DNA from 3 places in the Winogradskyella sp. PC D3.3 genome. Region 1 is predicted to be linked to each of the others. Evidence: riboswitches for the same ligand, from Rfam matches in the RefSeq annotation. Region 1 holds a riboswitch; each other region holds the start of a gene.
What was found. A riboswitch is a leader RNA that binds a small molecule or an ion and turns the genes downstream of it on or off. The one in region 1 is predicted to bind S-adenosylmethionine.
Positions count from the first base shown of each region.

Region 2: it holds a riboswitch for S-adenosylmethionine, as region 1 does, so the genes downstream of both, ACXGSQ_RS06280 (O-acetylhomoserine aminocarboxypropyltransferase/cysteine synthase family protein) here and ACXGSQ_RS01795 (trans-sulfuration enzyme family protein) in region 1, are expected to answer to the same signal.
Region 3: it holds a riboswitch for S-adenosylmethionine, as region 1 does, so the genes downstream of both, ACXGSQ_RS09180 (Na+/H+ antiporter NhaC family protein) here and ACXGSQ_RS01795 (trans-sulfuration enzyme family protein) in region 1, are expected to answer to the same signal.

Region 1 covers NZ_CM135962.1:407,187-414,164, reverse strand. Annotated here, with positions in the region: partial or broken gene metH (methionine synthase) at 1-1,522, opposite strand, end outside; gene ACXGSQ_RS01800 (homocysteine S-methyltransferase family protein) at 1,522-2,523, opposite strand; gene ACXGSQ_RS01795 (trans-sulfuration enzyme family protein) at 2,584-3,753, opposite strand; SAM riboswitch class I at 3,854-3,977, opposite strand; gene ACXGSQ_RS01790 (HupE/UreJ family protein) at 4,113-4,703, shown strand; gene ACXGSQ_RS01785 (deoxycytidylate deaminase) at 4,809-5,207, shown strand; gene ACXGSQ_RS01780 (S41 family peptidase) at 5,262-6,872, shown strand; gene ACXGSQ_RS01775 (NAD(P)-binding domain-containing protein) at 6,877-6,978, opposite strand, start outside.
Region 2 covers NZ_CM135962.1:1,462,675-1,469,652, forward strand. Annotated here, with positions in the region: gene ACXGSQ_RS06265 (translocation/assembly module TamB domain-containing protein) at 1-1,025, opposite strand, end outside; gene ACXGSQ_RS06270 (alpha/beta fold hydrolase) at 1,170-2,177, opposite strand; gene ACXGSQ_RS06275 (OsmC family protein) at 2,187-2,639, opposite strand; gene ACXGSQ_RS06280 (O-acetylhomoserine aminocarboxypropyltransferase/cysteine synthase family protein) at 2,721-4,019, opposite strand; SAM riboswitch class I at 4,153-4,276, opposite strand; gene ACXGSQ_RS06285 (hypothetical protein) at 4,379-5,926, opposite strand; gene ACXGSQ_RS06290 (2-isopropylmalate synthase) at 6,075-6,978, shown strand, end outside.
Region 3 covers NZ_CM135962.1:2,120,011-2,126,988, reverse strand. Annotated here, with positions in the region: gene carB (carbamoyl-phosphate synthase large subunit) at 1-40, opposite strand, end outside; gene rpmH (50S ribosomal protein L34) at 173-334, opposite strand; gene ACXGSQ_RS09185 (DUF2892 domain-containing protein) at 507-1,085, shown strand; gene ACXGSQ_RS09180 (Na+/H+ antiporter NhaC family protein) at 1,093-2,403, opposite strand; SAM-I-IV-variant riboswitch at 2,452-2,547, opposite strand; gene cls (cardiolipin synthase) at 2,638-4,086, opposite strand; gene ACXGSQ_RS09170 (lytic transglycosylase domain-containing protein) at 4,090-5,043, opposite strand; gene ACXGSQ_RS09165 (alpha/beta hydrolase) at 5,181-5,843, opposite strand; gene ACXGSQ_RS09160 (N-acetyltransferase) at 6,005-6,301, shown strand; gene ACXGSQ_RS09155 (hypothetical protein) at 6,377-6,880, opposite strand; gene mtaB (tRNA (N(6)-L-threonylcarbamoyladenosine(37)-C(2))-methylthiotransferase MtaB) at 6,959-6,978, opposite strand, start outside.

The DNA of each region.
Region 1 (6,978 bases):
TAGAGGTTGTTGCACCACCAATAATAAGTGGGATTTTTACATTCTGTTTTTCGAGTTCTTTAGAAACATAGACCATTTCATCTAGCGAAGGCGTAATTAAGCCACTTAAACCAATAATATCTACTTTTTCTTTAATGGCGGTTTCAATAATTTTTTCTGGTGGTACCATAACACCAAGGTCAATGATTTCGTAATTATTACAACCTAACACAACGCTTACAATATTCTTTCCAATATCATGAACATCACCTTTTACTGTCGCCATTAAAATTTTACCAGCGAACTCTTGTTTGCCGTCTTTTTCAGCTTCAATAAACGGTTGTAAATAAGCGACGGCTTTTTTCATTACGCGAGCCGATTTTACCACCTGAGGCAGAAACATTTTACCGCTTCCAAATAAATCGCCAACCACATTCATCCCAATCATTAAATGACCTTCTATAACTTCAATGGGTTTGGCGGATGCCAATCGTGCTTCTTCAACATCTTCCAAGATAAAGGCATCAATACCTTTTACTAAAGCATGTGTAATTCGATTTTGCAACGGATGACTTCTCCATTCTAAAACCTTATCCTCGTGTTCCTTTTTTTGTCCTTTTACCGATTCGGCGAAATCTAATAAGCGTTCTGTAGCATCCTCACGTCTGTCAAATAAAACATCTTCAACACGTTCTAATAAATCTTTGTCGATTTCATCGTAAACTTCTAACATGGTTGGATTTACAATGCCCATATTCATACCGTTTTTAATGGCATGATATAAAAAGGCAGAGTGCATGGCTTCACGAACGATATTGTTTCCTCTAAACGAAAACGACACATTGCTCACACCTCCAGAAACGTTAGCATATGGTAAATTTTCACGAATCCATTTGGTCGCTTCAAAAAAGTCGAGCGCATTTCTGCGATGTTCCTCCATACCTGTGGCTACTGGAAAAATATTAGGGTCAAAGATGATGTCTTGCGCAGGAAATTGAAGTTCGTTCACTAAAATATGATAGGAACGTCTACAGATTTCGATTCGTCTGTTGTAAGTGTCCGCTTGGCCGTCTTCATCAAAAGCCATTACCACAACTGCGGCTCCGTAACGTTTGATGAGTTTGGCGTGGTGTTTAAATTGCGCTTCGCCTTCCTTTAAACTTATAGAGTTAACCACGCATTTTCCTTGTGCAACTTGCAAACCAGCTTCAATGATTTCCCATTTAGAACTATCTATCATTAAGGGGATTCTAGAAATATCGGGCTCTGAAGCGATGAGGTTTAAAAAGGTCGTCATGGCATAAACCCCATCGAGCATCCCTTCATCCATATTAACATCTAGAATTTGTGCGCCTCCATCGACTTGGTCTCTGGCAACTTCTAAGGCTTCATCGTATTTTTCTTCTTTAATTAACCGAAGAAATTTTCGAGAACCAGTTACATTGGTGCGTTCTCCAATATTAATAAAGTTACTGTCTGGCGTTACCACTAACGGTTCTAAGCCAGATAAGGTTAAGTATTTCTTACAATCAGATTCTGCCATTATGCTAATTCTTGTATTAATCTTGGTTTGTAGTTTTTTGCGACATCTGCAATGGCTTTAATATGCGCGGGACTAGTGCCACAACAGCCGCCAATAATATTGATAAGGTTATTTTTAAGGTAGTCTTCAATATAGCCTTGCATTTGTTTTGGTGTTTCGTCATATTCTCCAAAAGCATTTGGTAATCCCGCATTTGGGTGTGCTGAGGTATAGAAATTCGTTTCGTTAGATAAACGCTGTAAATACGGTTTTAACTGTTGCGCGCCAAGGGCACAATTAAAGCCAACACTTAATAAGGGAATATGTGATATTGAGGTTAAAAATGCTTCTACGGTTTGTCCGGATAGGGTTCTTCCTGAAGCATCCGTTATGGTTCCAGAAACCATAATTGGAATAGCAATATGGCGTTCTTCTTTGACTTCTTCAATGGCAAATAAAGCGGCTTTTGCATTTAAAGTATCAAAAATAGTTTCCACTAAAAGTAAATCGGCACCGCCATCAATTAAGGCTTCTACTTGTTGTTTATAGGCAATACGTAATTCGTTAAACGTAATGGCTCTGTATTCTGGGCGGTTAACATCTGGTGATAAACTTGCGGTTTTGTTTGTTGGTCCAATACTACCTGCAACAAAACGCGGTTGATCAGGATTTGCTTTTGTGAATTTATCTGCCACTTCTTTGGCGATTTTAGCCGATTCAAAATTCAATTCATACACCAAATCTTCCATGTCATAATCTGCCATGGCAATGGTGGTTCCAGAAAAGGTATTGGTTTCCACAATATCAGCACCAGCTTCAAAATATTTAGCGTGAATTTCAGCTATAGCTTTTGGTTGGGTTAAGGATAACAAATCGTTATTGCCTTTTAAAGGAGATGGGTAATCCTTAAAACGTTCGCCTCTAAAGTCTTCTTCCGAGAAGTTATATTGTTGCAACATGGTTCCCATGGCTCCATCTAAAACCAAGATTCGTTTTTGTAATTCGTCTTTTATTGTGCTCATAATATGTATGTGTTCTCGATACAATTTTATTCCGATGTCATAAAATCACTCGAACTGACCTTAGTTTTCTAAAGCCTGTTTTAAATCGTTAATAATATCTTCAGGATGTTCTAAACCGACAGAAATTCGTATTAATCCTGAAGTGATGCCGGTTTCTAATCTTACATCTTCTGGGATTTTAGCATGTGTTGTTGATGCTGGATGTGTTACAATAGTTCTAGTGTCTCCTAAGTTTGCAGATAGTGATAATAATTTAATGGAGTTTAGAAAGTTTCTACCGGCTTCAATGCCTCCTTTTATTTCAAAAGCCACAACGTTTCCGCCTAATTTCATTTGTTGTTTGGCTAATTCGTATTGCGGGTGTGATTTTAGAAATGGATATTTTACAACATTCACATTCTTATGAGACTCTAAAAAGGTAGCAACTTTTAAGGCATTATCACAATGTCTATCGACTCTAACTGCTAAGGTTTCTAAACTTTTAGATAACACCCAAGCGTTAAATGGAGATAAAGCAGGACCTGTATTTCTAGAAAACAAATAAATTTTCTGAATTAAATTGGAACTCCCCACAACAACACCTCCTAAAACGCGGCCTTGGCCATCCATTAATTTGGTGGCAGAATGAATGACTAAATCGGCACCAAATTTTATAGGTTGTTGTAAATATGGTGTTGCAAAACAATTGTCGATAATAAATATAAGTCCATGCTTTTTAGCGATATCTCCTAAACGTTGTAAGTCTAAAATATCTACAGCAGGATTTGTTGGGCTTTCTGCATAAATCACTCTGGTATTGGGTTGAATTAGACTTTCAATGGTATCTAATTCATCCATTTTAAAGTAGCTCGTTGCAATGTTCCATTTTGGCAATATGTTATTAAATAGGGTTTGCGTAGAACCAAAAATACTACGACAAGATACAATGTGATCTTCAGAATTTAATAAGGCTGCAAATGTTGAAAATACAGCAGACATACCAGAAGCAAAGGCGTAACCACGTTCTGCACCTTCCATTTTACAAACTTTTTCTACAAATTCAGAAGTGTTAGGATTGGAATAGCGACTGTAAATATTCCGTTGTTTTTCGTCTGCAAAAGAGGCACGCATATCTTCAGCATCTTCAAAAACATAACTCGATGTGAGGTATAAAGGGCTTGAATGTTCTAAGTATTGCGAACGTTCAATCTGTGTACGTATAGCTTGTGTTTCAATGTGTTTGGAACTCATTTTCTAATCATTTGATAATATCAAAAAAACAAATACGTCGTAGACGCAATTTTCTAGAAAATGTTATAAAGAGTAGTAATTACAGATGAGTAATTAGGTTTGGTTATCTATCCAATTTCGCGATAAATGAATCGCCAATTAAGTAGAATTTAGCACCTTCTTAATAAATTTAAGGGTTGCTAAGGCTTCAATGGGTCTAATCCCTCCACCTTTCTTGATAACATTTCAGTAAGTTATTTGAACTTTGTGTGTTACAATATTCCGAAAGAAAATAGGATTACACAAATTTTATTCACTTTATTTTAATGGAAACATATTGCATTTTAATTGTAACTTTGGTTTTCCCAAATACAATAATTATGTTAGAAAATTTCTGGTTTAATGTGCAATATGGCATGAACCATGTTTTAGATATTAATGGCTATGACCATATTCTTTTTTTAATGGTATTAGCTGTGCCTTATGTTTTTAATGATTGGAAGCGCGTTCTTTTCTTAGTAACAACATTTACCTTAGGTCATACATTATCATTGGTTTTAGCGGCATATGGTATTGTGAGTATTAATGGTGAATTAGTAGAATTTTTAATACCAGTTACTATTTTAATTATGGCACTTTATAACGTGTTTACGGCGGGTAAAAAATCGAAAAACAATAAAATAGGATTGTTGTTTTTTACCACTTTATTTTTCGGAATTATACACGGCTTAGGTTTTGCAAGAGAGTTTAAAATGTTTTCAGGACAATCGGAAAATAAATTGGAACTTCTTGTTGAATTTGCTTTAGGGATTGAACTTGCTCAAGTTATAATTGTCTTTATAGTCTTATTTATAGGGTTTTTATGTCAAACAGTCTTTAGATTTTCGCGGCGCGATTGGGTTATGGTGATTTCTGCTGTTGTAACGGGCTTGGTTATTCCTATGCTCATAGAAAGTGATTTTCTAAAATAAACCAAAAAGTTTGGTAAAACTTTAACGAGAAGTAAATGGCTTGTAAAATACTATCCCTTTATCTTCGTTACTAACAACATAACCTCTGTTTAATACTAATATTTAATGCCAAAAACAAAACAGTTACGTTACGATAAAGCTTATTTACGTATAGCACAAGAATGGGGTAAACTATCCCATTGCAAGCGAAAACAAGTAGGAGCTCTTATAGTTAAGGATCGAATGATTATTTCTGATGGCTATAATGGTACACCAACGGGTTTTGAGAATTATTGCGAAGATGATGAAGGCTACACTAAATGGTATGTGTTACATGCTGAAGCCAATGCTATATTAAAAGTAGCATCATCTACACAATCTTGTAGAGGTGCAACCTTATATATTACATTGTCTCCTTGTAAAGAATGTAGTAAGTTAATTCATCAGGCAGGGATTGTAAGAGTTGTTTATAATCAGGATTATAAGGACTGTTCAGGAGTTGATTTTCTGAAAAAGCAGGTATAGAATTAGAACTTATTGAAGATTTAAATACAGATTCCCATTCTGATGGGAAATAGTATGGCAACAAAGAATAAATACATACCATTAATTATCGGAGTTGCAATTGGGGCTGGTGTTGTCATGGGAGGAAAATTGAATTTTTCGGATACTTCAGATAACCTCTTTACTACCAATAGCAAAAAAGATAAACTCAACAGGTTAATAGACTATATCGATTATGAATATGTAGAGGATGTCAATACGGATAGTATTGTTGACGTTACGGTAAATGGGATTTTACATAATTTAGATCCACATTCCACTTACATTCCTAAGGAAGACTTAGAACGAATTACCGAAAATATGAAAGGTGATTTTGTTGGTATTGGTATTAACTTCTACTCTTATAATGATAGTATTGCCGTTATTAAACCTACCGAAGGAGGACCAAGTGAACGTGCTGGTATTATGAGTGGTGATCGTATTCTTTTAGCTGATGGAGATACGCTTTATGGACCTAATATTTCTAACGAAGTTATAGGGGAAAAGCTAAAAGGTGATAAAAATACAGATGTAAAACTTACCGTTTATAGAAAAGGTGAAGAAGAATTATTAGAGTTTGAAATCAAACGAAAAGCTATTCCTATTAAAAGTGTGGATGCGGCTTATATGCTCACAGATGATTTAGGGTATATAAAAGTGAATCGTTTTGCTGAATCTACTTTTAGAGAATTTAAGTCTGCATTAGATGAATTAAAAGATCTTGGAGCAACAAAACTTGCGTTAGATCTACGAGATAATCCGGGTGGTTTTTTAGGAATTGCTGAGCAGATTGCAGATGAATTTTTAGAAGACGATAAACTTATTTTATTTACAAAAGATAAACGAGGGAAAGAAGAGCGTATTTATGCTACAAGTAGAGGAGACTTTGAAGAAGGGGAACTTTATATTCTAATCAATGAAAATTCGGCGTCAGCAAGTGAAGTTATTGCAGGCGCACTTCAGGATAATGATAAAGGCATTATTGTTGGAAGACGCTCTTATGGTAAGGGGTTGGTACAGCGAGAAATGGCTTTAGGCGATGGTAGTGCTGTACGCTTAACCGTATCTAGATATTACACACCCACAGGACGTTCTATTCAAAAACCCTATACCAATGGAGATAGCGAAAGTTACTATAATGATTATTATAAACGTTTAAGAAATGGGGAGTTAGCCGATGAAGAAAGCATCGTTGTTGATGATTCCTTAAAGTTTACAACTCCAAAAGGGAAAGTGGTTTATGGAGGTGGAGGTATCATTCCAGATGTGTTTGTTCCTGTAGATCGATTGTTTGATAATGAAACTATAAATTATCTAAGACGACGCGGTCATTTTGGTTATTTCGTTTTTGAAGAATTAGATAAAGATCGCACGTTGTATCAAGATATTACGAAATACGATTTTATTAATAATTTTGAAGTAAGTGATGATATTGTGGTGCGTTTTCAGGACTACGTTAATAATAGAGAGCGAACTAATATTACCTTCACAGTCTATAATGCCGAAATCAAACGACTCATTAAAGCAACGTTAGCACAACAGTTATTTGATGACAATGTGTTTGAAGAAATAATAAATAAGGAAGATATTATGGTGCAAGAAGTAATTTTGTTAAGCACCGAATATCCGAACTTTAAACAAGATTAAGTTTTTAAATTTTATCGTGAATCTTGGTTTGTTTACCATCATTCCAAAGGGTTAAAATATCGGTTGCTACATGTGCTCCACTTCCGCATGCCATGGCAAATTGACT
Region 2 (6,978 bases), 1.1 Mb from region 1:
AAATCAATTGTCGCAACATTCACTTTAAGTTGAGGCCATTCAAAGGTGTTGCTATCTGTTGTTGAATCTTCAGTGACGTCATCTATTTTTGGTGCTAAACCATCTATTTTAGCTTTGGTTGTTAAGCTAATTCTTGAATTTTTAAGCGTGATTTTTTTTAGACTGAAATCATTATCCGCTAAATTTATATTCGGTGATTGTGTTTCGAATTCTGAAATATCGACATCTGCAATCAAACGGTCAGGTTGGGATTCGTAATAAGCAACCACATTGTTTAGCACAATAGTTTCAAAAGCTAATTTCGGTAAAGGAGTATTTGAAGTTGTGGTGTCAATCTCCACAGGTTTTTGAATAAACTTGATATTAGCTTCGCTAAGTTCAATCGTTGAAGCATCAAAAATCATGTCTTCAATATTGGTGGTTTTCATATTAGCTTTCAACTTGCCAATTATAAACCTCGAATCAATGCCCGCAACCGCATCATCAAAAACAACATCAAAATTCTTGAAATTTAAGTTACCTAAAACAAGGTTCAGTGGAGTGGAGGTGGTATCTGTTGCAACAGCTGTAGTGTCGGTAGAAGCAAAAGCATCAATTAGAAATTGAAAGTTATAACCTTCAATGCTATCTTTTCTAATCACATTGGCACGCAAACCATCCCAATCTAAAGCATCAACTCCTATGCCATTACCTCTTATAATTTTAATTAGAGGGATATTAGCTTCCAATGATTTTGAATAAACTAAAGTGTCCCCTTTTTTGTCTTCGAGATATAAACCATCGAGTTGTATATCACCGTCAAACGTAATAAAGAGTTTTTCTATAGCAACTTTAGTTCCGGTTTTATCTGAAACGAAGCTAACGGCTTTTTCAACAATAATAGATTGTCCCCAAGGACTACGAACAAAAAGAATCACCAAAAATAAAAACACAAGAATTCCTAGCAGTACGCGTAAGGTTCTGCGCAACCAACGAAATTTTCGTTTTCTTGGTATTTGGGGTGCTGTGTCTTCTGTTTTGTTCAATACGTAAAAATATACGAGTAAAAGTATTACAATTGTCGTTATTGCTAATAATATTAACGCTCATACTTTAATTTTAGCTAAAATTAAAACGTAAAAAAGCCAAACAGATCGTTTGGCTTTATATTTATAAAATGTAAGTGTGTTCTACGCAACTTGCTGTACTAATTTTTCCTTTGATTTCAATGCCGTCGAAAAAATAGGTTTCAAAAAGCGTGCTAATTGGTCAAATTCTATTAAAAAAGCATCGTGGCCGTGTACGGATTTAATTTCATGAATATGAACGTTGTCTTTCACTCCTTTTAAATCTACATAAGTATTCCAGTTTTCATCCGCTTTAAAGAACAAATCAGAATTAATGGTGATGATATGAATATCACTTTCAATTTTTGAAGCGACTTCTAAAAAATCAGTTCTGTTTCTTGTAATATCAATAGTGCGCAAAATTTGATTCATCAGTTTATAAGCCGCAACCTGAAAACGATTGTCTAGAGCGTTGCCATGATAACTCAACCATGATTCAATATTGTAAAGGGCATCGTTTTTCTTAGTACGTTCAAATTTTTGTGTTAACGATTCTGGTGTGCGATATAAGGTCATGGCGTGCATTCTAGCATCCACTAGTGGTTGTGAAGAATTATTCAATATTGCATCTTGAATGTGGCAATTCGCAATGACCCAATCTGTCGATTTCCAGTCGGTCGCAATAGGAATTAAATGTTGAATTAATTGGGGTTTTAATGCGGCTAATTCCCATGCAATTCCACCACCTACAGAGCCTCCAATTACGGCAAATAAATGTTCAATTTCTAATTGCTCTATGGCTAAAGCAAATAGTTTTGCAATATCTCTTGCTGTAAAATCTTTGTAATTTTCAATGCAGTTTTCTGCAATATTATCGTAGCCATTACCAAGAATATTAAAGGCTAAAATAGTATAATCATTAGTGTCAATACATTTGTCGTCTCCAATAATATCATTCCACCAGCCGTCTTCTCCAACCACATTTGAGTTTCCGGTTAGGGCGTGGTTGACTAAAATTATGGGTGCAGAATGTAATGCTTTACCAAAAGTTTGGTAAGACAATTTAGGATTGATTGTCTTACCACTTTCAGTAACGTAATTAGTTAGGGTTATGTAGTGTAAATGTGCCATTACAAATATTTATATAGCTGTATATTCTTTTTCTACGGAAATTTTTAAAGGTGTCTTGTTCTGTAAATTATCTTTTACAGGACAACGTTCTTCAACAATTTGAAGCCATTGCGTTAAAACTTCAATACTGGCATCGGTCTCTGGAATAAGATTGAGATTAATGGTTTTAAAGCCTGCGCGTTCTTTGGTAGATGTCCCTAGAAATCGATCAGGATTTAATTCCCCTGTTACTTCAATCTTTAAATTTTTAATTGTAAAACCTAATTCCTTAGCTACCAAATGTCCAACAACATTGGCACAACCAGCAAAGCCTGCTAAAATGTATTCTACAGGATTGGCATCTTCATCGGTGCCACCTAAAGCTTCCGGTTCATCTACAACTAAAGTAAATTGTCTTGTTTTTCCTATAAATTGGGTTGCAGAAGTACTGTCTCCTACAACGGAGAATTTTAAATCACTCATGTTTTTGTCTTTTTAGTGTTGAATACTATAAAACAGATGTCTTTAGAATTAAAGACATCCATTTTACTTCACAATTTAAATTTAATTTTGAAGGGCTTTTTTCTGTTTAACAACAGCAAAAGCTTCTTTTAAATCATCTTTTAAATCTTCTATGTTTTCAATACCAACAGACAAACGAATTAAATCTTTAGTAACACCTGTGGTTTCTTGCGCTTCGTCACTTAATTGTTGATGCGTTGTACTTGCAGGATGAATGATAAGTGATTTTGTGTCTCCAATATTGGCTAATAATGAGAATAGTTTGGTCGTATCGGCAATGGTTTTTGCAGCTTCGTAACCACCATCCACTCCAAAAGTGACGACGCCACTTTGGCCTTTTGGTAAATATTTTTTAGCAAGTTCTCTGTATTTGCTGCTTTCAAGTCCAGGGTAATTCACCCATTTGACTTCGGGTTGAGACTCTAACCATGTTGCTAATTCAAGGGCATTTTCACTATGTTTTAAAATACGTAGTTCTAAAGTTTCTAAACCTTGAATAATTTGAAAGGCGTTAAATGGACTTAAGGCTCCACCGTAATCTCGTAGACCTTCAATTCTAATTTTTGCTATAAATGCAGCTGCTCCTATGGCTTCGCTATAGACTAAACCATGATAACCTGCAGATGGCTCTGTAAATTCTGGGAATTTTCCGTTAGTCCAATCAAATGTTCCGGCATCAATGATGATACCTCCAAGTGATGTTCCGTTTCCAGTGATATATTTGGTTAAGGAATGAATAACGATGTTAGCACCATATTCTATTGGATTTAATAAATAAGGTGTAGCCACGGTATTATCTACAATTAAGGGCACTTTATGCGCTTTCGCTCCTTTTGAAATTGCTTCAAGATCTAAAACATCTAATTTCGGATTCCCTAAAGATTCTACAAAAAAGGCTCTTGTGTTTTCTTGTGCTGCTTTTTTAAATTCTTCCGGATTTGACGCATCAACAAACGTTGTAGTAATACCATGTCTTGGTAAGGTGACGCTTAATAAATTGTAGGTGCCACCATACAAACTACTCGACGCGACAATATGGTCTCCTGCTCTTAAAAGCGTTAGCAAGGTTGTTGCAATTGCTGAGGTTCCAGAAGCCGTAGCCACTGCTGCAATTCCTCCTTCTAGCGCTGCTAATCGCTGCTCCAAAATGTCGTTTGTGGGATTGTTTAGTCGTGTGTAAATAAAGCCAGGAACCGAAAGGTTAAATCGTCCGGCTGCATCATCGGAATCATTAAAGACATACGATGATGTTTGGTAAATAGGAACAGCTCTTGTTCCTGAAGTTTGACTGACGTCGTGACCTGCGTGCAACGCTTGTGTTGCGAATTTTTGTGTACTCATTTTTCTAAGTTTTTGAGTTAATAAAAGATTAAACCAAAAGCCAAATAAGCCTCATGTGTTCTTTGAACGTGAAGCGTACTTAATAGAAAAATATTAAAAAGAAAATGCTAATTACAGATGGGTAATTAGTCTTGAGTTATCTATCCAATTTTCCGATTAATGAATCGGATAATTAAGTAGAATTTAGCACCTTCTTAGTAAATCTAAGGGTTGCTAAGGCTTCATAGGGTCATTCCCTCCACCTTTCTTGATAACATTTCAGTAAGTGTTTGAACTTTGTGAGCACAAATATTGCAACACAAAAATTGGAAATCCAAATTATTTGTAGATTTTGTGAGTTTTTTATGAATTTCGTAGAATTATGAACTTTTCTTTGCTAAATACTTAATTTGGATGATTTCGCTAACAGGTTTGTTTTCGATTTTGCTTTCTAGCCAAGAAATAATATCGAGATATAAAAAGGCGCGTCGTTCGTACGGATGGTCTTCAAAAGTCTTTAGTGTTTTGTGTAATTCTTTAAACGCATTTTTAAGATCGTGTGGGTAAATATCCTGAAGTCCTCTAATGAATTTTATCATTTCTTTTTGCACTTCATGCAGGTCATTCATCTTAATTAAAAACTTGTACGTGCTTCGTAAAAGGGTTTCTAAATGGTAATCTAGTCCAGCTTCATAATGCGCTACAAGGTTTAGAACTCTCGAAAAACAGAGTAAGTCTTCGCGCATTGAAAGTGTTTTGTTTGAGATAATTTTATCTAAGTATTTTATACAAGCTTTGTTATTTCCGGCTCCAAATTGTAAACTCGCAAACTTATAATAAAAAACCATTTTATGGTGAGGGTCAATTCTGTCATTAAACGGAATTAAGTCGTTTTCAATTTTTGGAATTAGATGAAGTCCGTCTTCAAAACTACCATCAATAAAGTGTTGGTTAATGCTGTGGAAATTGGTGTATAAAAAAACAAGAGTAGCTACATTTTCATCGGTTGGAAACGTCGATTTTTGAACAGTCGCTTCAAACTCAGAGAATTTTTCTAAAAATTTTGGTTTGTTACCAATAAAAACGAGTGCTTCTAAAAGGTAATTATTGCCTTTGAGGAAAAATACAGGATTCAGGTTAATCATGCTTGGATTTTGATAAAATAAATCCACCCATTTTGAAGCGTATTTGTAGCAATTCAAAAAATCTTGAAGCAAAAAGCTTTGCCATAAATTGGCTTTATAAAGCCATAGTTTCTCTCTAAATCCTAATTTTTCAATATTAACTTTTGGAAGGCTTTTGTTAAAATAATTAATGACCATATTGGCTTCTTCCTCATTTCTTATATAGCCTGTTTTTAGAATAGTACTATAGAGTTGTAGTGATAAATTAGAGAGTTTACTGGCGATAACATTAAGTGCACTTAGTTCTTTGGCTTGTATGGCTAGTTCGTCCGCTCGGGTGCTAATGCTTCGTGTGATGTATTGAGATTCAATTAATTTTTCAAGCTCTACAATCTCAAAAGCTGAATTTTTTTCTTCGTTAATAATTGCGAGCTCCTTGGCCTTATCTAAAATTTTTAAGCTTTGTTTATATAAGCCTTTGTGATACAAAATAGAAGCAAAATCGAGTTGTTCTCTAATTTGTGAGCGTACATTTTGATGTGATGGGTTGAGCTTAAGACTGATTAAAATTTGTTTATATAAATGCGCTTTGACATTGGCAAGTTGTTGCTTTTTTACGATGCCACTTTTTAAAATAAAAGCTTCATTGTAGGTTTTAGCTTTGTCCAAAAGATTGAATAAATTCAAGAATTTAGAATCTGAATTTACTCCAAGTCTCCCTACGTAAAGTTTAAATTGCCGTTTTTCGGATTTTGTTAAGGACTTTACAAGTGAAAATAAATTATCTTTTTGGTCTTTAGTTATCAATAGAAAATAGATTTATAAATCTGTAAATCAGTTATTTAAAGTATATTTTGGCGACTGAACATCGTAAACTAACTATATCAATAATGTTTAAATCTAAATCAAAACATACATTCGTTAGACAATACTATAAAATATATTTTGATATATGTCAAATAACAACATACAAATCTTCGATACAACACTTCGCGATGGAGAGCAAGTTCCGGGTTGTAAACTCAACTCAGAACAAAAAGTAGTCATAGCAGAACAGTTAGATCAACTTGGGGTGGATGTGATTGAGGCAGGATTTCCGGTCTCTAGTCCAGGTGATTTTAAATCGGTAGAAGCAATTTCAAAAATTGTTAAAAATGCGACTGTTTGTGGATTAACTAGAGCCGTAGAAAATGATATAAAAGTAGCGGCAGAATCTTTAAAGTATGCTAAAAAGCCAAGAATTCATACAGGAATAGGAACTTCAGATTCACATATCCTTCATAAATTCAAATCGAACAGAGAGGCGATTATTGAGCGTGCTTTTGAAGCGGTAAAATATGCAAAATCATTTGTTGAAGATGTTGAGTTTTATGCTGAAGATGCCGGACGAACAGATAATGAATATTTAGCAAGAGTTTGTGAAGCTGCCATTAGAGCAGGTGCAACAGTATTGAATATTCCGGATACAACTGGGTATTGTTTGCCAAGTGAATATGGTGCAAAAATAAAATACTTAAAAGAAAATGTAAAAGGTATTGAGAAGGCTATTCTGTCTTGTCATTGTCATAATGATTTAGGCTTAGCAACAGCAAATTCTATTGAAGGTGTCATTAACGGAGCGCGTCAAATTGAATGTACCATCAACGGTATTGGTGAGCGTGCAGGAAACACGGCTTTAGAAGAAGTAGTGATGGTGTTAAAGCAGCATCCTTATCTTAATTTAGACACCAATATTAATACATCAATGCTATTCGGAATGAGCCAGTTGGTTAGCGATAGTATGGGGATATATACACAACCAAACAAAGCGATTGTTGGAGCAAATGCTTTTGCGCATAGTTCTGGGATTCACCAAG
Region 3 (6,978 bases), 1.7 Mb from region 1:
CGATCAATAAAACAGATTTGATGTTGTTGTTTTTTGGCATGAGACTTTATGTTTAGTGAAATTGCAAATGTGTTCCATATCGCATTTGCAGGTGCAAAAATAGTTATCAATAGGATACAAAAAAAGGCGTTACACCTAAGTAACGCCCTAATATATTAACAATTGTTAATCATTATTTTTTATGTCTTGTTTCTGTAGATACAGACAATTTCTTTCTTCCTTTAGCTCTTCTACGTGCTAAAACTTTTCTTCCGTTAACAGAAGCCATTCTTTCTCTGAAACCGTGCTTGTTTTTTCTTTTTCTCTTTGACGGTTGAAACGTTCTTTTTGGCATGTCTTATATTTTTATAAACTAATAATCTTTTTTGAACATTGAGAGGTCTCTCAAAACTGCGTGCAAATATACAACAAGTTTTCACTTTAGCAAGAAGCAAAAGAAAATTTTTGAATAGATTTTAAACTCTTAGATTTTATTATCTTTGCGCTCTGCAAAAATACACAGAAATATGTTTAATAAAAATATAAAATTAGTCATTGCCGCATTAATTATAGGTTACGGCATATATCAATTCACTGAAGGTTATATTGGTAATGGAATAATGTACCTCCTACTATCTACGATATTCATTTTTCTTTACTTTAAGAATGAAATCATTTTACTTTCATTTTTAAAATTAAGGAAACAAGATTTTGTTGGTGCTAAAAAATGGTTAGACAAAATAAAGAACCCTGAAAGCGCCTTAGTCAAAAAACAACAAGGTTATTTGAACTACCTTAATGGAATTATGGTTTCACAAACCAATATGAACGAAGCTGAAGCTTATTTTAAGAAAGCGATTAGTTTAGGTCTATCCATGGACCATGATTTAGCAATGGCAAAATTGAATTTAGCTGGAATTGCTTTTTCTAAACGCAGAAAACCAGAAGCTCAAAAACTTTTAGCTGAAGCTCAAAAATTAGACAAACGAGATATGCTTGCGGAACAAATCAAGATGATGAAGGATCAAATGAAAAAAGCTTCTATTCCAAAACAGCAATACGGTCAGCCAACATCTGCAAGACAAAATAGAAGAAGTAGACGCTAAATTTCTACTATACTTTCTTTTTTAGATATACTGGTTGAAAGCTTATTACTAACATTGTTGAGACAAATAAGATAAGCAGATACCACGTGTTTTGCATTAAATCAAAGTAATCTATTCTCCCTTCTGAAAAGCTCAGAATCATTAATACCTGCGCTCCATAAGGAAGTATCCCTTGCGTTATACAGGCAAAAATATCTAAAATTGAAGCTGTTTTTCGGTTATTTAAACCATAGTCATCATTAATTGTTTTTGCAATGGCCCCCGTTATAATTATAGATACGGTATTATTTGCAATAGCCATATTTATGGTACTCACCAATGCTGCAATTCCAAATTGAGCAGACGTTTTACTTTTTATAAAAACTTTAATTTTAGTTAAAATATAATCTATACCACCATTTTTTTCTACCAAAGCAGCCAAGCCTCCGGTTAATAGCGATAGTAAAAATATCTCTGTCATGTTAGTAAACCCTGTATATGCAATTCTTGTGGATTCCATAAGGCTAAAGTCACCATCAAAAACCCCCAGAATACCTGCAGAAATGATTCCTAAAAAAAGCGTAACAAATACATTAACTCCTATGACAGATAATAGAATAACTAATACATAAGGTACTATTTTCAGCACAGAATACTGATATATGACGTCTTCTAAAGCACTAGAATTTAAATTAAATCCTTGAACTGCTAAAATCACTACTGTAATTAATGCTGCAGGAAGCGCTATTTTAATATTTTCTTTAAACTTATCACTCATTTTACAATCGAGAGACTGTGTTGCTGCAATAGTTGTATCTGATATTACAGATAAATTATCACCAAACATAGATCCGCCTAATAATGCACCACAAAGAATCGCTAACGATATATCACCTTGGCTAGAAAAACCAACTACTATTGGAGCTAAAGTCACTATTGCACCTACTGAAGTTCCCGTTGAAATGGATAGAAAAGCTGAAATCACAAATACACCTAAATAGATATATTGAATAGCAATATAATCCATACCAAGATTTACGATGGCGTCAACACTACCTGTGGCTTTTGTAATTGCAGCAAATGCCCCTGCTAACAAATAAATTAGACACATGGTTAATATTTTATAATCACCACAACCTTTTAAAAGCGTTCTTATTTTAGAATCAATGGATTGTTTAAACATTAAGAAAGCCACAACAATACCTACTATAACGGCTATTGGCGCTGGTAACACATAAAAGTCATCTTTATAGATTCCTATACCTAAAAAGGTCAATACAAAGACTAATAATGGAATTAATGCGGTAAAATTTGCTGTTGAATTTTTCGAGGTTTTCATTCTTAGGGTTCATAAAAAAGAAGACCGAAAGCAAATACGGTAGAAAATTATGTTAACATTTTTTCCAAAGTATTGGCTTATCATTTTAGCACCTTGCTTGTTAATGCAGGTTGCTATCTCCTTTTGAGATTCTTGATAATTTTATTTAAGTCCGCAAATATAGAACATATAATTATAGCTCCCTTAACCGTTATGTTAATTGATTCTTATAAACAGAAGAATAAAACCCATAAATTATAATAACGGTGCCATCAGACGTGCGGTAGCTTCAATCATTTTTGTACGCTTAGAGCGATTCTGCCAGGATTTTAATTCTAACTTTTCACAATGCTTTAAATCATCCTTAAAAAATTGTGTGAGTTCACTACTAATGTTCTTATCGTAAATTAAAGCATTGACTTCAAAATTTATATTAAAACTTCTGTAGTCCATATTAGTAGTTCCAATGGTACTAAACACCCCATCTACAACCATCGTTTTTGCATGAATAAATCCTTTGGTATATTGATACACCTCTACCCCTGCTTCTAAGAGCATTTCTAAATAAGAATTTGTGGCATATTCAGCAATCCATGAATCTGATGTTTTTGGTACAATTATTTTTACTTTAATATTACTTCTAGAGACCACCTGAAGTGCTGTAAGAATTTCAGAATTAGGAATAAAATAAGGAGTTGTTATATAAATATGATCTTCAGCATTAGTTATAGCAACAAAAATAGCTTCCATAATATTAGACCAATCTGTATCTGGGCCACTAGCAGCAATTTGAAGAGGCACATTAGCCTTAGAATTGTGTTTTGGAAAATAGGCTTTAGAAATTTCTAATGTTGAGCCATTAACAAAATCCCAAGTCGTGAAAAACAATATTTGAAGCGGTTTTACAGCTTCTCCAACCAATCGAATATGCGTATCTCTCCAATACCTATCGTTATTGGCATTGACATAATTATCAGAAATATTGATTCCACCTACATAACCAATTTTACCATCAATGACTATAATTTTGCGATGGTCACGATAATTCATCTGACCAGTAAATCTCGAAAACAAAACAGGCATAAACGCTTCTATTTCTACTCCACAATCCTTTAATTTTCGTTTCATTTTAGACGAAATAGAACTTCCTACATCATCAATTACAATTCTAATCTCTAAACCTTCACTTGCTTTTTTACATAACAAATTAAGCACTTCAGTACCTATTTTGTCATCCTTAATCACAAAATATTCGAGATGAATGTGATGTTTTGCCTCCTTTAAATCTTTAAATAACAGCGCAAACTTGTTGTCACCATTTTTAATAAGCCTTACATCATTATTAATCGTTAATTTCGATTTTTCGCTATTATATAATAAGGGAATTAACTTTGATTTTTGATCGAGTAAATCATCAACTTCATTAATATCTTTGGTATCTAGCTCTAGTTCCTCTTGAATTTTCTTAACAATAGACTGATTTAGAACATTTTTTCTACTGAATATTTTAATCTTCCGGTATTCTTGTCCGAAAAAATAATACACAATTATTCCTAAAAATGGAAACGCTAATAAGCCTATGATATAACTTAATGCTTTTGTGGGATTAAGTTTTTTAAGTAAAATAGTTACAACCGCAGATAAGGCAATGGTATAATTGAGAACAATTAAAACTTGCCAAATATGATTTTTAATAAACTCCAAAAATTATGGATTGGTGTTGTAATACCCTTTCTCAGGAATTTCTATAAAATACGATTTTCTAGAACTGTTATTTAAATGCGGTTCTCTTAACCAAGGGTTATGAAGTTTTAGAATTTTATAGTTAATTCCGAACTGCTTTGCAAACTGAGAAAAATCAGTAACAGCAGTATCAACTTCAACTTTATAAGTTGGTATGTCTTTATATAAATGCGATTTATTAAAATTGAATCCATACTTATCAGGGTTAGAAAGTATTTCTTTCAAAGCTACAATTCTAAAAACATAACGGCCTGTTTCTTCCCCCAGCAATAAGTCGTAATACCCTTCAACATCTTGTTCTTTCAATCGTCTTGAAACGCCGAAATTTCCTGCATTATATGCAGCAGCAGCTTTGGTCCACGACCCTAAACTTTCTTTGGCTTTCTTCAAGTATTCACAAGCAACCTCAGTGGCTTTTTCTAAATTATACCGTTCATCGACGTTAGCATTTACTTCTAAGCCATTTTCTTTTCCTGTGGCTGCCATTATTTGCCATACACCACTAGCGCCTGCAGGAGATTTTGCAGTTGGTACTAATCCACTTTCAATTACTGCTAAATACTTAAAATCATCTGGCACACCGTTTTTCTTCAAAATTGGCTCTATAATTGGAAAATACTTTTTAGCACGTTTAAACATTAAAAGGCCATTAGACTGCCAATACGTATTCACTAACAATTCTCTATCCATACGCTCGTAAATATCAGGATCGTTAACAGGTACGGCCTCACCAGCAAAGTTTAAATCATCTGGCATTTCTAGTGCATATACATTGTAATTATTAACAATAGGATCTTCTTTTCCCAACAAATGATCTGGCAAAGTCATTTCATCTGGTGATTTTTGCATTGAAAAAATAAACAAGCCCGATATACAAATCACACCTATTAATGCTAAACTATTTTTTATGATTTTCATGTCTATGAAATTTAATGTTTTTTATGTCCCAAGCTATTTTCGTTTTGTTACTCCTTTGATTAACAACAACTTTAACAGTCTCGTTTTATAATTTTTCTTTTTTATAAATGTAATCAATCTAATAACACCATTCAAATTCAAGCCATAATAAGTTTTGGTAAATTTTCGTTAAACCATTTATACTTACTAATAACCATAATATGTGTTCCGCCTTTAATAACAATACAATTTCCTCCGCAAGAATGAGGGAACACAGCATCTTTATCACCGTGAATATAGATTGCATTAGGATGCGGTTCTTCTTGATTCCAACACACCACTTGCTTAATTGCCCAATCTAAATAAGTCTTATCATTAACAGAAAGGTACTTTTTATACAAATCCACGCGTTTTTTTACCGTTTCACCAAACGCATATTTAGCCAATAAATCAATATTACTAACCAATTGCGTTGGTAGTATTTTGTACGCTTTGGTTACCTTAAGTAATTTTAATCGTTTTGGTAACTCGTGGTGTGATTTAACGCTAGAAACCACAATTAATTTTTTAAGGTTGAGAAACTTGCTCATTTCCTGAACTAAAATACCGCCAAATGAGACCCCAAGTAAAACGACATTATCATGCTTTACAAATTTACACATGCGTTCGGCATAGGCAATAAGGCTTTCATTAGCCTCAGGAATTTGCCATTCTAACCAATGAATTTCAAAGGCCTCTTCTGGTAATTTAATATGTTCGAAAATGGTAGGGTTTGCAGCCATTCCTGGCATTAAATAAACATGGATTAATTCACTATTCATAGGTCTTAAAACTTTAATTCTGGGACGTCTTAATTAATTACAATTTAAGGTTTTAACATCGATAACCTAAAACATTCGTTGATTTTTTGTACCTTTGCACAGCAAAACTATATAAAATATAGTATCTACACTGCCGACCGCCGAATTTAATATATAAAATTATGACAGAAACTGCTGAATTAATTGACAATGATTTCCTGCGTCAATTTGAATTAAAAGTTGAGAACGAACTGGCTATTATCGAGTACTCTTTGCAAGAACGAAAGATTTTCTTAACTAAAATGATTATTCCTGACACTATTAGAACGGACGAATTTGAGTTAGATTTTATTGATTTAGTTTTTACTAACATTAAAGAACGCAATATTAGTGTGGTACCAACAAGTCCTGAAATTGCAAAATTTGTAAGGCGAAATAGAAAATACAAACGTATGCTTCCTGTAGGTATTCGTATATAACTTAAAAAAGTTATATTAAAAAACCCGAAACGTTTTAAATGTTTCGGGTTTTTTAATATTTAAATTTAATACCTGTTATTGCTTTGTGTAAATTAATTTTAAGTCTTTAGTTTCTAAGACCTCAGAAAAATCATCATTATAAATATCCACGGCATCTTTATACACTGTAGTTAACGTATTGTCACTTAAAACGTAAACTCTATTTGAAATTTTAAACGTGTTTTCTTCTATTATATCATATGTAGAAGCAAAACTTATAATCCCCTCTCTATTGCAGTCTGAATTAAGCTTATAACGGCCGGTATTAACTTCTTTATAAAACCTGAGTGTATTAGAAAATTCATTCCCAGAAGTTATCATACCATTGGTATCAAAGCTTAAGGTTTCTCGTTCATTACAATCGATTTCATCAAGAAGATTTGTATGAGCTATACCATCTTCATTAACATCAAAAGGTATATCAATGGTTCGTGTTGTTAATAACCAAACCCCAGTAATTTGATGGTCATTACGATCTGAACACGATGTTATAAAACCTAATAAACCAATAAGGGAACAAGCTATGGATCTTTTAATCAAAGTTGAAATATTAATGGCTCCAAATATAAAACGAAATAACTTAACATGGAAAATAAGCTGTAATAAAACGTGTTAAGCTCAACTCTTTAGTGTCAAGT